Regions from separate parts of the Arthrobacter sp. Z4-13 genome, predicted to be linked through region 1. Evidence: riboswitches for the same ligand, from Rfam matches in the RefSeq annotation. Region 1 holds a riboswitch; each other region holds the start of a gene.
What was found. A riboswitch is a leader RNA that binds a small molecule or an ion and turns the genes downstream of it on or off. The one in region 1 is predicted to bind S-adenosylmethionine.
Positions count from the first base shown of each region.

Region 2: linked by a shared signal. The riboswitch ahead of M1E07_RS07510 (bifunctional o-acetylhomoserine/o-acetylserine sulfhydrylase) and the one ahead of M1E07_RS03945 (cobalamin-independent methionine synthase II family protein) in region 1 are both predicted to bind S-adenosylmethionine.
Region 3: linked by a shared signal. The riboswitch ahead of M1E07_RS18920 (DUF1737 domain-containing protein) and the one ahead of M1E07_RS03945 (cobalamin-independent methionine synthase II family protein) in region 1 are both predicted to bind S-adenosylmethionine.

Region 1 is NZ_CP096459.1:434,770-440,140, forward strand. It holds gene fbaA (class II fructose-bisphosphate aldolase) at 1-129, shown strand, start outside; gene M1E07_RS03935 (DUF3151 domain-containing protein) at 132-554, shown strand; gene M1E07_RS03940 (uracil-DNA glycosylase family protein) at 672-1,313, opposite strand; gene M1E07_RS03945 (cobalamin-independent methionine synthase II family protein) at 1,528-2,733, opposite strand; SAM riboswitch class I at 2,746-2,850, opposite strand; gene M1E07_RS03950 (M14 family zinc carboxypeptidase) at 3,074-4,135, shown strand; gene M1E07_RS03955 (adenylosuccinate synthase) at 4,398-5,371, shown strand, end outside.
Region 2 is NZ_CP096459.1:1,243,646-1,249,016, forward strand. It holds gene M1E07_RS07500 (HNH endonuclease signature motif containing protein) at 1-1,548, opposite strand, end outside; gene M1E07_RS07505 (VOC family protein) at 1,825-2,463, opposite strand; SAM riboswitch class IV at 2,629-2,744, shown strand; gene M1E07_RS07510 (bifunctional o-acetylhomoserine/o-acetylserine sulfhydrylase) at 2,788-4,113, shown strand; SAM riboswitch class IV at 4,203-4,318, shown strand; gene metX (homoserine O-acetyltransferase MetX) at 4,331-5,371, shown strand, end outside.
Region 3 is NZ_CP096459.1:3,693,282-3,698,652, reverse strand. It holds gene M1E07_RS18935 (DUF1905 domain-containing protein) at 1-24, shown strand, start outside; gene M1E07_RS18930 (O-succinylhomoserine sulfhydrylase) at 198-1,406, opposite strand; gene M1E07_RS18925 (rhodanese-like domain-containing protein) at 1,407-1,817, opposite strand; gene M1E07_RS18920 (DUF1737 domain-containing protein) at 1,814-2,092, opposite strand; SAM riboswitch class IV at 2,106-2,220, opposite strand; gene M1E07_RS18915 (GNAT family N-acetyltransferase) at 2,216-2,917, opposite strand; gene M1E07_RS18910 (flavin monoamine oxidase family protein) at 3,066-4,670, shown strand; gene M1E07_RS18905 (Rid family hydrolase) at 4,721-5,371, shown strand, end outside.

The DNA of each region.
Region 1 (5,371 bases):
GTGGACGGCGAGGTAGGCAACAAGAAGACCTACGATCCCCGCGTTTGGGGCGCTTCGGCCGAAGCCGGACTGGCCGCCCGCGTTGTCGAGGCCACCAAGCAGCTCGGTTCCGCCGGAAAGACCTTCTAGGAATGTCCGACGAGTTCCGTAGGAACCTGATGGGACCCGAGCCCACGCTCCTGCCTGCCGAGACCGAGGTCTACCAGCAGCTTGAAGCCGGCCACGAAGCACTGGATCTCGTAGCCAAGCACCCCACTTCCTCGCTGCTGTGGGCTGTGCTGGCGGAAGAGGCCTGGGCCGAGGGGCGGACCATCGACTCCTACGCCTACTCGCGGGTGGGCTACCACCGGGGGCTGGACTCGCTGCGCCGCAACGGTTGGCGCGGCGTGGGGCCTATCCCGTGGGAGCATGAGCCCAACCGCGGCTTCCTGCGGGCGCTGTACTCCCTCGGCCGCGCATCTGCCGCGATCGGCGAGGCGGAGGAGCCGGAACGGATTGAGAAGTTCCTGAACGATTCCGACCCGGCGGCGAAAGCAGCCATCGAAGCGAAGTAGCAAGCGGACGACGACGGCCGGTTACCTTTTCAACAAGGTGACCGGCCGTCGTCGTAAGCAGTGAGCCTCGTGGCATGGGCCCACGTCCGCAGGGGTTCCCTGGCCGAGCTTGCGAGGTTAGGGGGCAGATGGGGATTTCTGCAGCCCCGTGCGCGCCATCGCATCGGCGTAGGCCACGCGCATGGCCTCGAGGTACTCCTCCTGGCGGGCAGGCGAACCGGCGAACGCGCGGCCGCTGAGGGAGCGCACCTTGTAAGTCTTCAGGCCGCGGCGCCAGAGCAGCGGCACTTCGGTCTTGAGCAGCAGGTTGGCCAGGCGGTTGGCTTCGGTGCCGTGTGCCACGATGACCGAGGCGCGCGGAACCAGTGCCAGGAACTTCAGCAGCGGCTTGAGGCCGGCGGAGATTTGGTCCGGGGTGAACTTCCCGTTCGGCTCTCCGGCGATGTGCCAGGGGTGGACGTTCCACGGCATCACGAACTCCGGACGCAGCCCCAGTTTCCATTGGATGCCGAGCATCCGGGTGGCGGCGTCGTGGTCCCCGGCGGTGATGAAACCGGACGGGTCGGCCTCGCCGATGTTTGAGTACAGGCTGATGATGCGGCACTCGTCGACGTCGTGCATGGGGTCCACGTAGGGCACCACCGTGCCGGGCTTGGCCTCCTGCAGGGAATCGCACAGTTCGTTCACGGCTGCAACATTGGGTTCGTAGCGGCGGCTCAGAAGCTGCTCATGGAAGGATTCGGGTGCCAGGGCTGTCATGTAGTGCTGGATCTCCTGCGGGGATTGGTCTCGCTGCCACCTCGGAAAATGGGCGCACAATGGCCGCACACATCCGCGATGGTTGAAATGGGGTGGACCGATTCCTGGTCGGCCTTCACCAGTTTAGCAAGCCCCGCAAAACGAAACGCCGGTCCCGCGCACCCGATTTAAGCGGGACACGGAACCGGCGGGTTCGGCGTTAAGTGATTTCTGGCTACCAGAGCCGCTTGGTGGCCCGGCGTGCGCCTTCGCCCAGTGATTCCAGCTTGGCGAACGCGATCTGCGGGTGGACCCTGCCGCCGAGGCCGCAGTCAGTGGAGGCGATGACATTCTCGCGGCCCACTACATCTGCGAACCGGACAATCCGGTCGGCTACCAGGTCCGGATGCTCCACCACGTTGGTGGCGTGGGAAACGATGCCCGGGATGATGACCTTGCCCTCGGGCAGCTTCGTGTCCTCCCAGACCCGCCACTCGTGTTCGTGGCGGACATTGGCGGCTTCGAAGGAGTAACCGCCGGCGTTGATTTGGAGCATGGTTTCCACCAGGTCCGCAAGGGGAAGGTCTGTGGTGTGCGGACCATGCCAGGAGCCCCAGCAGAGGTGGAAGCGGACCTGCTCCTCAGGAAGGCCCCGGAGGGCGTAGTTGAGGGCCTCCACGCGGATCTGCGTGAATTTTAGGTAGTCCGCCACGCTCGGCTCGGGGCTGATCTGGTCCCAGTTCTCCGCGATGGAGGGATCGTCGATCTGCAGGATCAGGCCGGCGTCGATGATGGCTTTGTACTCTTCGCGGAGTGCATCGGCACAGGCGTAGATGTACTCCTCCTCCGTTGCGTAGTACTCGTTGGTGATGCGTGAGGCGCTGCCGGGGGAGAGCGCCGCAACAAAGCCTTCCTTGAGTCCAGTGGCAGCCAGGCCGGCCTTCAGGTTGGCGATGTCGGAGGCAACCGCCTCCTGGCCGGTGTAGACGAGCGGTCCCGTGACCTTGGGGAACGGCCTGGGACCGCCCGTGAAGATGCCGCTGGTGGGATCGTTGTAGGCCTCGGAAAAGATGGTGCGGTCGCGGCGGTGGATGAAGCCCGTCAGCTGGACGTTGCCCGGGGTGGATTCCTTCGGTTCGACGGCCCACTTGGCGTCGTTGTCCAGCTCCAGCCCGCCCATGCGCGCGAAGGAGTAGGACCACCAGGCGCCGTAGTCCACGGAGGCGCTCATGGCGTGCCCGTACTCGCCGTCGTTCGGGATATCAACGCCCAGGTTTTGCTGGCGCTCCACCAGGTCCACCACGGAAGCGGTGAGGAGTTCGTTGTAGCCCTCGACGTCGGCCGGGTTCTCCTCGCGCGCGGCGTTGGCGGCGATCAGTTCAGGGGTGCGGGGCAACGAACCTGCGTGGGTGACGCGGATGTGGTCTGTGTTCAAGGTCATGCTGGAATTTCCTTTCCATCGGTCCTGGCAGTAGCACCTTCGCAGGCAGGACGTACCTGCACTTGGGGGTTGCTGCGGCGTCAACGATCCAGGTCTCTCGGCCGCTCCGGATGGTTCTCTCTCACTCAAATCCAGATGGCTCCCGGGAGCAAATTCGCTTCAGTTTGTGTCGGAACGGGTAGGGCGCCGGACCCATGCTTCCGGAACGTAATAACTGTATGCGCATTCCTGTTATATCCATTGACAGCTCTCGTTCAGATTGGTTGGCTTCTGTCACAGCCCGTGATGGGGGACATGGCGGGCTGGCCACACCTAATGCACTCGAAAGAGGTACCGCACCGTGAGAAAAACCCTGGCAACCTTCAGGACCCTGGCAGTTACGGGAGCCCTGGCTCTGTCAGTTGTAGCAGCGCCGGCCCCGGCCATCGCTGTGGGCGAAGGCCCCAACTATGACGGCAACGGACAGATCACCACATCGAAGCTGGTTTCCTATGACCAGATGGTCTCTTTCCTCAAAGACCAGGATGCCCGCCAGTCCGCCATGGAGCTGGAGGTCATTGGGCAGACCGTGAAAGGCCGGGACATCCACCTGGTCAAGTACATCTCGGATCCAGCCAAGCCCACCATCCTCTACCTGACGCAGCAGCACGGCAACGAACAGCTCACCACTGAAGGCGCGCTGGAATTCGTCAAGCACCTGGGCACCGGAAAGTCCGGGGATGTCCTCGATGGCGTGAACATCCTCATTGTGCCGATGCTCAACGCAGACGGTGCCATGGGGGACGTGAACTTCCCGCTGGACGACTACCTGGCCAAGGGCGACCGCAACATGACGCGGTACAACGCCGAAGAGGTGGACCTTAACCGCGACCATGTAGCAAAGATCCAGCCCGAAACCCAGGCGCTCCACTACAACGTGATGCGCAAGTACAAGATCGACTACATGATCGACCTGCACCACCAGGGCACCCGCAGCCAGCGCGATGGCGAACTCGTGTCCGGGTCCATCCTGTACCCCACCACCCCGAACGCAGATCCGGCTGTTGTGGAGAAGTCCAAGCAGCTGGGCGCCGTCGTTTTCGAAAACGTCGACTCCACCGGCTGGGGCCACCTCGGCAAGTACGTGGGCGGCAGCGCCGAAACCATCAGCCGCAACGGCATCGCCGTGGAGTACGGCATCTCAACGTTGCTGTTTGAGATGCGCGGCATGTCCGACCACTACCTGGACGGCTACGCCCTGGGGCTCCGGAGCAATGGCTACCTGATCAAGCAGACGGTCACCACGCTGACCGCCACCGCCGCGGCCATCGCGGACGGATCAATTGCCGACGCCGACACCTCCTTCTGGGACAGCCTGGCCACCCAGACCTCCCGCCCGGGCGAGGAAGCCGACGACGAATAGCATCACCGCTGACAGTCCGCCGCGGTCCTTCACTCCTGCAGGGGTCCTTTACTTTGCAAGAAGGACCGCGGCGACCCAACGAGTGGACAAAGTCACTGATCGGCTAAACTTGGGTGGTAAGAGCCCCGGAACTCTTGCGTCGCTGTGCTGCCGCGCAGACCAGCGAAGGCCGGTCCATTCGGGGCATTCTCATGAACGGCGCTGCGCCAGCCCTGCCACTTGTGGCGGGACCGGGCAGCCCGAACGAATGGGGGAGGATCCCATGCCAGCAATTGTGATCGTAGGAGCCCAATGGGGCGACGAAGGAAAAGGCAAGGCGACCGACCTGCTGGGCGGCCGTGTTGACTACGTCGTCAAACCCAACGGCGGCAACAACGCCGGGCACACCGTCGTCGTGGGCGGTGAAAAATACGAACTCAAGCTGCTGCCGGCAGGTATCCTCAGCCCCAACGCGGTACCCATTATCGGCAACGGCTGCGTGGTCAACCTCGAGGCACTCTTCCAGGAAATCGAAGGCCTTCAGGCACGCGGTGCCGACACCTCCAAGCTTCGCGTCTCCGCGAACGCACACCTTGTCGCTCCCTACCACCAGGTGCTGGACAAGGTGACGGAGCGCTTCCTCGGCAGCCGCGCCATCGGAACCACGGGGCGCGGCATCGGCCCTGCGTACATGGATAAAGTGGCCCGTCTGGGCATCCGCGTCCAGGACGTTTTCGACGAGTCAATCCTCCGCCAGAAGGTGGAAGGTTCGCTGCGGCAGAAGAACGAACTCCTGGTCAAGATCTACAACCGGCGTGGCGTGGTGGTGGACGAGATCGTGGAGTACTTCCTGTCCTTCGCCGAACGGCTCCGCCCCCTGGTCATCGACAGCACACTGGTGCTGAACACGGCCCTCGACGAAGGCAAGGTCGTCCTGATGGAAGGCGGCCAGGCAACGTTCCTGGACGTGGACCACGGGACCTACCCGTTCGTCACCTCCTCCAACCCCACCGCCGGCGGCGCCTCGGTTGGATCAGGTATCGGACCCACCCGCATCTCCCGCTCCATCGGCATTATCAAGGCTTACACCACACGTGTTGGTGCCGGTCCGTTCCCCACGGAGCTGTTCGACGAGATGGGCGTGTACCTGCAGAAGACCGGCGGTGAATTCGGCGTCAACACCGGCCGGCCGCGCCGCTGCGGCTGGTACGACGCCGTCCTGGCCCGTCACGCCTCGCGCGTCAACGGCTTCACGGA
Region 2 (5,371 bases), 810 kb from region 1:
TTCAGAAGGGCCAGGGTCTTCGGGCAAGTCGAAATCCGGTAAGTCATCGTCTTCCGGCACCTCAACGTCTTCGGGCACGTCAAAGAACTTGGGCATTTCAAAGTACTCGGGCGTGTTGAAGTATTCGGGAATGTACAGGTCCGAAGGCTGTGGGCCCGTCTCTGCGGATGCATTCCATACCTTTGCAATCCAACTCGGCGAGTGGGGTGGTTCCCAGTCCTGGTGTTCGCTTTTGTAGTGCCGGCCGGTGGGTGAGATCCATCCGGGTGGTTCGTTCATGGTGGCCGGTGTTGGTTTCCAGCCGCTGGTGTGCCGCAGTTTGTGGTGTTTGCGGCAGGGTTGGCCGAGGTTTGATATTCCGGTGGTGCCGCCGTGGTGCCAGGCGAGGATGTGGTCGGCTTCGTTGTCGAGGGAGGTGTTGTTGCAGCCGGGGAAGGGGCATTTGCCGTCCCGCATCCGCAGCCAGTTCCGCATGGCCTTGCTGACCCGGTAGCTGGAGCGGCCGATCTCCAGCGGTGCCCCGTCGCGAGGATCGACCAGCACCCGGTGGAACGAATCGGCGCCGTCGGCAACGAGTTTGCGCGCCACGGAGGCCGGGATCGGGCCGTGCCCGTCCAGTACCGCGGGTTCGTCGGTCAGGCCCATCAGGGAGAACACCGGCACGGTGACCAACACCTGCGCCCGGATCGACGAAGATGGGCCGGGATCCGTTCCTGCACCCTCGCCGCTGCTGGCAGGGTTATCGCTGCCGAGAAGCCCTGAAGAGAAACTATCGGCTACCAGTTGGGTCAGGGTGCGGGGCTCGTCCGGGCCCTGCATGCCCCTGGCAAGAGCGGTGAGCCGGTTCCGGATCGCCGACGCCCGGTCCGCTGGCAGGTGGGCGGCGACCCACGCCATCCCGTCACTGTCCGGCCAGTACTCCACCCGACGGTCCGCGACACTTTTCGCGTGGCGTTTCTCCAGGCTCTCCGGGTGATGGCGTTCCCGCCAGCCCCGGGCTTTGGCTTTGAACCGGTAGGCCGGCATTTCCCCGACCGGGCAGCCGCGGGCGGGGTTCGGCGCCGCCGGGTCCAGGAAGTGCGCCTCCAGCGCCGCCGCACCAGCGGGATCAAGACACGCGGTCTGCTCGATCATGGTCCGGGCGTGCGCCCACGAGATCGTCCCTGACTGCAGGGCCGCGAGCGTCCGGGGCAGGGAACTGGTCAGGGCGTGAGCCTCGGCGAGCAGGGTACCGGCGGCCCGGTCACCGATCGCCAGGGCACACCCGACCTCGGCCACCAGGCTCCGGTCCTGCGCGGCGGCCTCCTGCGGCGACCCGGGCGGAGGATTCAGCGCCTTCATAGATTCAGCCAGGACCGCCACGGCCTGTGCCTTCACCGCCGCCAGCTTCGCTTCTGACCGTGCCACGCCGGCCAGGACATCCAAAGCCGCATCAGCAACCCGCTGCAACGGATCCTCACCCAGTCCGCCAGCCAGCGCAACCCTGAACGCAGCGACAGCAGCATCAACTCCCACCTCCGCCTGCACCACCGCCGGGTTCGTCTTCATACCTCCATCATCGTGAAGGGGTCTGACATTCCGGTAAGTCTCCCATCAGCGAGCGGGGCGTGAATGCCTATGGATCTACTACCGGGTTTCGATGGGCTCAACCGCAGGGATTCCAGGTGCTGTCCTACCGGGTTCCGGCACGAAATGGATTCGGCCGCCATCAGCGGGTGACGCCGTTGTCACCTGCTGATGGCGGCCGAAGTTTTGGAGCACAGCTGCAGCGCCTGCCCAAGAGGCAAAGCCCTGGGCAGAGCCACCCGATCTACATGGGGAGAATCAGATCGTGACAGCTCCGTTGGAGGTCTCGAACGTCACCGAAAGGATCCCGGGGGTCCCGTGCGGTGCCACCCACTCCACGGCTACGTCTTCGAGCGGCTTCTCCACCGGCTCACCCAGCCATTCGGTGACGCGTGCAGCGGACCCGGCAATGGTCAGGCAGCTCATCTTGACGTTGCTGTCGTAGGCGTGGGACGGGTGCAGGGATGGGTCGCCCTCCCACTTGAGCATGTACGGAACCTGCGGGTCGGCAATCAGACCCAAGATGCCAATCTGCTTCCAGACCAGTTCCCGGCCATCAGGAAACTTGCGGTTCCCGTTGACCGAGGAGCGTCCGAGCCGCTCTTCGAAGGGGACCAGGTCGTCAACCTCGACGCACCAGCCCATCCAGCCGCCGCCGGCTGCAGACCGTGCACGCACTGCCTGCCCGAAGGGAGCCTTGTCAGAGGCGGGGTGGTCCAGCACCTCCACCACTTCGAGGTACTTGTGTCCCGCAAGCGGGATGATCATATTCCGGGTTCCGAACCGCGGGTGTACCCCGCCCTTCACTGCCTCAACGCCGAGGGCAGAGGAGATACGTTCGGTGGTGGCAGCCAGGCCATCGTGTTCACAGGCGTAAGAGACGTGATCCATGCGCATGGCAACATCTTGGCACTTTGTGATCGGGCTCTCAGCTAAGGCAAGCCTTACTAGGATTTCCGTGTCGAATCGGCATAAAAACCAGGGTCCGTGCAGGGCCGTCATGAGGACTATCTTCGTCATAATCCTGTCCAGCACCGCGTGCACGTTCCTACACTGAGCTCAGGTCATGAGTGCCAGCGCCAAGCCCCGGCTCGCTGGCCGGCAACCCTCCATCCGCGGTGGGGTGCCCCGGGTGAGGACCTGGCTGTCCGGCAACGGCCGGATGGCAAGCGCGGCCCGCAGTGCTCCCAGCATGCCGGGCCCATGTCAAAGGAGCCTTAGTTGTCCAACGGATGGTCTTTCGAAACCCGCCAGATCCACGCAGGTCAAGAGCCGGACGGCGCCACGGGCGCCCGTGCACTTCCCATTTACCAAACCACATCCTTTGTGTTCCCCAGCGCTGAAAGCGCCGCCAACCGCTTTGCCCTGGCCGAGCTGGCGCCCATCTACACCAGGATCGGCAACCCTACCCAGGAGGCGGTGGAGCAGCGGATCGCCAGCCTGGAGGGCGGTCTGGGAGCCCTGCTGCTCAGCTCCGGCCAGGCCGCTGAGACCTTCGCCGTCCTGAACATTGCCGAGGCAGGGGACCACATCGTGGCCAGCCCCAGCCTCTACGGCGGCACCTACAACCTCTTCGCCCACACGCTGAAGAAGTTCGGGATTTCCGTCACGTTTGTGGCGGACCCGGACAACCTGGAGCAGTGGCGCGCCGCAGTGCAGCCCAACACCAAGCTCTTCTTTGGCGAGGTGGTCTCCAATCCGCGGCAGGACGTCCTGGACATCGAAGGCGTGTCCCAGGTGGCGCACGACGCCGGCGTTCCCCTGATCGTTGACAACACCCTGTCCACCCCGTACCTGATCCGGCCGCTGGAATGGGGAGCGGACATTGTGGTGCATTCGGCCACCAAGTATCTGGGCGGCCATGGCTCCGCGATCGCCGGCGTGATCGTCGATTCGGGAAAGTTCGACTTTGGCAAGGATCCCGCAAAGTTCCCCGGCTTCAACACCCCGGACCCTACCTACAACGGCCTGGTGTACGCCCGCGACCTCGGTGCCGATGGAGCCCTGGGTGCCAACCTTTCCTACATCCTCAAGGCCCGGGTGCAGCTGCTGCGCGACCTTGGCTCGGCAGTATCGCCCTTCAACGCCTTCCTCATCGCCCAAGGACTGGAGACGCTGAGCCTGCGGGTGGAGCGGCACGTCGCCAACGCCCTGGAAGTGGCGCAGTGGCTGGAAGCGCGTGACGACGTCGAGTCCGTCGCCTATGCGGGGCTGCCCTCCAGCCCCTGGTACGAGCGGGGCCGCAAGTACGGGCCCAAGGGTACCGGCGCCATCGTGTCGTTCAACCTCGCCGGCGGCGCGGAGGCCGGCAAGCGTTTCGTGGACGCCCTGGAGCTGCACTCCCACGTCGCGAACATCGGCGACGTCCGTTCCCTGGTGATCCATCCGGCGTCGACCACCCACAGCCAGCTCTCGCCGGAGCAGCAGGAAGTTGCCGGCGTGACACCCGGACTGGTGCGGCTGTCGGTGGGCATCGAGCACATCGATGACATCCTCGCGGACCTTGAAGCGGGTTTCAGGGCGGCCAAGGGCGCCAGCGGCGCCTGATCCACGGGCACAAGCCGGTGGCAAGCCGGGATGTCACAACCGTTCACACTCTTGGCGGCAGGCAGGGGCTGTTTCGTACACTCGATGCAGGTCATGAGTGCCAGTGACAGCCCCGGCTTGCTGGCCGGCAACCCTCCTTCCGCGGTGGGGTGCCCCGGGTGAAGACCTGGCCTGCCGGTCAAACGACGGCGGGCAAGCGCGTAGAAGAGGTCTTGCCATGACGGTTACCGTCGCCCGTACAACCGTCCCCGAACACGGGATCGTCCGCTATGCCTCCATCGGAGGACTACATTTGGAGGCCGGCGGGTACCTGCCGGGCGTCACCTTGGCCTACGAAACCTGGGGCACGCTCAACGAGGACGGCAGCAACGCCGTCCTGATCGAGCACGCGCTCACGGGCAGCACGCACGTGACCCGGGGCGACACGGAGGAGCCCGGCTGGTGGGAACAACTCGCGGGGCCCGGCGCGCCGGTGGATACCACTCGTTTCTTCGTGGTCTCCATCAACATTGTGGGCGGCTGCTACGGGTCAACCGGGCCGTCGTCGACCGCTCCGGACGGAAAGCCTTGGGGCTCGCGTTTTCCGTTGGTAACCCTGCGGGACAGCACCATGGCCGAGGCCCGGCTGGCCGATCAGCTCGGGATCGGAAGCTGGTTCGCCGTGCTGGGCGGATCCATGGGCGGGGCCCGCGCGCTCGAATGGGCGGTCACGTTTCCGGAACGGGTGCAGCGCTGCGCCGTAATTTCCGTGGGAGCCGCGAGTACCGCAGAGCAAATTGCCTTCGCGCAGGCACAGACGCTCGCCATCCGGCAGGACGCCAACTTCAACGGCGGTGACTACTACGGCGGTCCATCGCCGGAGGAGGGTCTGGCCCTTGCCCGGCGTATCGCCCACATCACGTACCGCTCCCCGATGGAACTGGACGGACGCTTTGGCCGCGCGCCGCAGGCCCCCGAATCTCCGCTCCAGGGCGAACAGCTCGGAGCCCGCGGTCGCTACCAGGTGGAAAGCTACCTGGACCACCAAGGCACCAAGCTGGTCCACCGGTTCGATGCCAACAGCTATATCGCCATCACCGAGGCGCTCATGAGCCACGACATCTGCCGGGGACGCGGCTCCCTCGTTCAGACACTATCCAGTTCCAGTGCGCGCTTTTTTGTTGCCGCTGTTAACTCAGACCGGCTCTACTTTCCGTCTCAGTCGCGGGAGCTGGCCCTGGCTCTCCCCGGGGAGGTAGACGTCCACCTCATCGAAGCA
Region 3 (5,371 bases), 1.0 Mb from region 1:
GTGCGTCTCTCCATCCAACACTGATGGTCCTGGTGCAGCGGGGCACGGACTGGCTGAACTCAGCGAATTCCGTTGCGCAATGGAACCCAGCGAGTGGGCCGGGCCATTTGTGTAGCTTGCGTCAGAGCGACAAAGGAGCAGCAAGCGGCAAATGGCCGCGGTGCCGGAGCGGAACCGGGACCTCATGCCAGCCAGAGCTAAATCTGCTTGAGTGCCTGTTCCAGGTCGCGAATCAGATCGTCCACGTCCTCAAGCCCCACCGAGAGCCGAACAACGCCATCACTCAGGCCGATGGCCGCGCGGCCCTCAGGTCCCATCGCCCGGTGCGTGGTGGTGGCAGGGTGGGTGATCAGGGACTTGGAATCTCCCAGGTTATTCGAGATATCGATGATGCGCAGCCCATCCAGCAGCGCAAAGGCGGCCTCCTTGCCGGAGCGGCCACCCGTCGTCGCAAGTTCCAGGGTGAGGACCGTGCCGCCGGCACTCATCTGCCTGGCGGCGAGTTCGTATTGCGGGTGCGATTTCAGGAGCGGGTACTTTACCCAGCTCACGGCAGGCTGCTGCTCGAGCCACTCGGCCAGCTGCAGGGCTGAAGCGGAGGAGTGGTTGACGCGCAAGGCCATGGTCTCGAGCCCCTTGGTGAGGACCCAGGCGTTGAAGGGGGACAGCGACGGGCCCGTGTGCCGCATAAGCTGCTTGACCGGGCCCTCGATGAATTCCTTGGTGCCCAGGATGGCGCCGCCCAGTACCCTGCCCTGGCCGTCAATGTGTTTGGTGCCGGAGTAGACAATGACGTCGGTGCCGAATTGGCCGCAGCGCTGCAGCAGGGGAGTGGCAAAGACATTGTCGACGACGACGGTGGCACCTGCGGCATGCGCGAGTTCGCTGACCGCGGCAATGTCCACGATCTCCTGCATCGGGTTGGAGGGCGACTCGAAGAACACCGCGGTGGTGGGCTGGGACAGAGCGGCGCGCCACTGCTCCAGGTCCGGGCCGTCCACGAACACCGTCTCGACGCCCCACCGCGGAAGGATCTCGTTAAGGATCACAAAGCAGGAACCGAACAGCGAGCGGGCGGCAACCACGCGGTCGCCGGCCGCCAACAATGCACCGAGGGCTGTGAAGACGGCGGACATGCCGGACGCCGTAGCAAAGCACGCCTCGGTTCCCTCGAGGAGACGGAGCCGCTCCTGGAAAGTGGCCACGGAGGGGTTGCCGTAGCGGGAGTACACGAAGCGCTCGTCCTCGCCCGTGAAGGCGCGTTCAGCCGCGGCGGCGGATTCATAGACGAAGCCCGAGTTCAGGAACACCGCCTCGCTGGTTTCCTGGAAATTGGTGCGGTCCAGGCCGCCCCGGACGGCTTGGGTGTCGGGGCTCCAGCCGGCGGCGTCTTCGTTGAAGGTCACTTAATTCTTTCCCAGATTGGTTGGCAGGCCGCGGTTCTTCCAGCCGTTGACGGTGCGTTCGCCGTAGCGGTCCGGCTCGCCCTCGAAGCCCTCCAGCACGTTGTAGGAGGTGAAGCCGGCCTGGGTGGCAGCAATGGCGGCTGCGATGGAGCGCTGGCCGGAGCGGCACAGGAATACCAGCTCGGCCGAAGCGTCCTCCGGCGCCTGCTGGGTGAGGGCGCTGATGAAGTCAGGGTTGGGGATGCCGCCGGGGAACGTCCATTGGATGAACAGCGGATCGTTGTCGGTGGCCTTGGTGTCAGGGATGCCGATGTGGGCCCACTCGCCCTCGGTGCGCACGTCCACCAGGATGGCGCCCTGCTCCAGCTTGTCCCACGCCTCCTGGGGCGTCAGGTCTCCTGCGTATCTCATGCATGGCCCTCGCCGTCGAACTCGAGGTCTTCGCCGGCGGCTTCAAGGTCATCCACCGCGGTGGCAACGGCGGCATCGGCGGATGCAATGGCTGCCGGAAGGACCAGGGCCTGCGCAACTATCACCTGACCGCCGTTGAACGTTGCGGCCGGGCTGCCGTGAAGCACGTAGCCCTCAGCCAGGGCGCTCGAAATCCGTTCACAGAAAGACCTGTCATCCGGCCCGGTGACAAGCCGGTACGAAAGTCTCTCTTCAGGGGCGGGTGCGTCGGACATGACGGATCTCCTTCTCTCACGCTTGCAACTCGAATCGGTCGATATGCCGAGTATTCACCTGAGGCACCCCGCCGCGAAAGGAGGGTTGCCGACCGGCCAGTCAGGGCTTGGCGCCGGTACTCATTACTCCCCAAAAACGTAACACTTGGCACGCGGGGCCGCACCGCCGTCGTCGTCATGTTCCGTAACTGAACCCTGCGGCAGGATGAGCTGATGGAGCAGATGGTCCTGCCATGTGCCGGCAATTTTCAGGTACTCCGATGCCACGCCGATTTCCCGAAACCCGGAACGCTGCAGGATGCGCCTGGAGGCCGTGTTATGTAGCAGGGTGGCGGCCTGGACGCGGTGCAGTCCGAGTTCCCGCTGTGCATACCCGACGGCAAAATGCACCGCTGCCGCCCCGATCCCGCGCCCGTTAAGGTCCTGGTCCACCCAATAACCCAGGTTGGCGCTGAGGAAAGGCCCGCGGACGATGCCCGTCAGGGTGATGGTTCCGGCGATGCGGGTGCCGTCCCCGCCCGGGCCGCTGGTGGCAGTGCCGTCGTCGTCCTCCGCAACCAAGACCCACGGGACCTCCGTGCCCAGCTCGTAGTGACCCCGTTTAGCCCGGATGATGTCCAGTTGGTGGGCGGGTGTGAAAAAAGTGTCATCCCGCTTCGGCTCCCACGGTGCCAGGAACCTGCGGTTGCGCCCATACGCCTGCGCCAAGGATTCAGCGTCGCCGCCGTCCAGCAGGCGGATGCTGACTCCGGGAATTAGGGGCTGGGGAGAGTGAGCCGGTATCCGGCCAGCCGTCCCGCGCGCAGAACCGGTTCCGTCCGTCATGTTCTTCCTTCCACAACACCATCCCGCGTCCTGCGTGGGCGTTTACCTTCCAGAAATGTGAATGCTACAACACCGAAATTGTCACAGACTTTGACGAAACATTCCGCCCCTACGCTCACCTCGTAACACTCCGGTGAAAGGGAAAAATATGTCAGATGCTACTCGCAGGAACTTCCTCCGCTATGTGGGAATGGTCGGGGGAGCCGGGGTGATGTACCAAACGATGGCGGCCATGGGGCTGGCGCCGGACACGGCCGCTCCGGCTTTTGCCGCACCCCGCGCAGATGACCTGCAGGGCAAAGGTAAGAGCGTTGTCATTCTGGGCGGCGGCATAGCCGGCCTGACGACGGCTTACGAGTTGGGCAAGGCAGGCTACAAGGTCACCATCCTGGAGGCAAGGATGCGCCCGGGCGGACGCAACTGGACCGTGCGCGGCGGTACGGAGGAAACGGACCTGCGCGGGATTACCCAGCGCGCAACCTTTTCCAAGGACCAGTACATGAATGCCGGCCCGGGCCGGATTCCCCAGCACCACATCACCTTGGACTACTGCAAGGAACTGGGAGTGGCCATCGAGCCGTTCACCAACCAGAACGCCGACGGCTACCTGTTCCGGGAGGGCAACACCAAGCTCTCCAACACCCCCGTCCGCCACCGTGCCGCCAAAGCCGACGTGTACGGCTACGTATCTGAGCTCCTGGCCAAAGCCACGGACCAGGGTGCCTTGGACAGCTACATGAGTACGGCAGACAAGGAGAACCTGATCTCCTTCCTGCAGAACTTCGGGGCCATCGGTGGAAGGGTTACCGGCGACCCTGCAGCAAGCTTCAAATACACCGGCACGGGCCGCAAGGGCTACTCAATTGCCCCCGGCGCGGGCTTGGAAGCGGGAACACCTTTGGCGCCGGATGCACTGTCAGATGTCTTCGCCAGTGGTGTTGGCAACTACTTCTCCTTCGAATTCGGCTGGGACCAGGCCATGATGATGTTCCAGCCCGTGGGCGGCATGGACCGCATTCCCTACGCTTTCGAAGCCGCCATCGGCAAGGACAAGTTCGTTTACGGGGCCCAGGTCCTGTCCATGAACAACACGGCTGCCGGCGTCGCGGTGGAATACACCAACCCGGGCGGCCAAGCCAGGAAAATCGAAGCCGACTTCGCCGTCTGCACCCTGCCGCCGCACATCGCCGCCAAGGTTCCGGGCAACCTCCCCGTCGACGTTCTCGATGCGCTGAAATTCGCCAGCCCCAGAGATGCCGGCAAGATCGGCATTGAGTACTCCCGCCGCTGGTGGGAGGAGGACCACCGTATTTACGGCGGAATCACCAACACCAACATCGACCTCGGCAACATGTGGTACCCATCCACCGGCTTCCACGGACAACGCGGCACCATGGTCGGCTATTACAACACCGGACCCAGCGCGCGCGTCTACAAGGAACTCAGTCCACAAAAGCGCCTCAGCCGGGCCTTGGACCAGGGTGCCAGGATCCACGGTGACGTTTATCGGAAGGACGTCTCGTCGTCGTTCTCCGTTGACTGGGGAAGCACGGCGTTCTCGGAAGGCGCCTGGGTGGGCTGGCCGTCACAGACGGACGCCAAGTACGCCAAGCTGCTGGAACCTTCCGGCAATATCTACTTCGCCGGGGACCACTTGAGCCATGCCATCGCCTGGCAGCACGGCGCCATGACCTCTGCCCGGGCTGCCGTGACATCCCTGCACAGCCGGGTAGCAGCAACGGTGGCCGGATGATGCCCGCCGTTGCTCCCCCACACACCCAAGCCGAGCCCCGAAAGAAGCCCATGTTCCGACGCCGCATTTCCCTGATCGCCGCCGGCATCGCCGGCATCAGCCTCACAGCCACTGCAGCTTTCGCTGCGCCCGCCGTATTCAAGGACCTCACGGATCCGAAGCCACGCACCACGGTCTCCAACCTGCCCGCCGGCCAGGACAACCCGATGATCGCCAACGGCGTGGCCATCGGAGCGAATACGCCCATTTACAAGACCAGCGGGCTGGGGCCGTCAGCCCTCAACGTCACTGCCCCTGCCGGCAGTGAACAGCGCTATGTGGACACCGGAGTCTTCCCCGGCGGGGCCCTCCCTGCGGGTGTCACCATCACCGAAGCGCAGGGCATCAATGCCCTCCGCAGGATCGGCGAAAACCTTGCCCAGGCGGGTTTGAATTACGACGACGTCATCAGCATGCGCGTCTTCCTTCAGAACCCCGCCGGTGCCGAAAAGGCCGACTTTGACGGCTGGAACCGTGCATACCGGCAGTACTTTGCGAACACCAGCCTCGCGGACGGTTCCGCAATCAAGGTGCCGCTGGGGTCAGCCGCTCCGGCCGACCCGTTTGTGCCCAACCCTGCCCGGCCTTCCCGGTTCGCCCTCGAGATCGAGAACCTCCCCGTCAACGGCTGGCTCGTGGAGGTGGAGGTGGACGCCGCATAT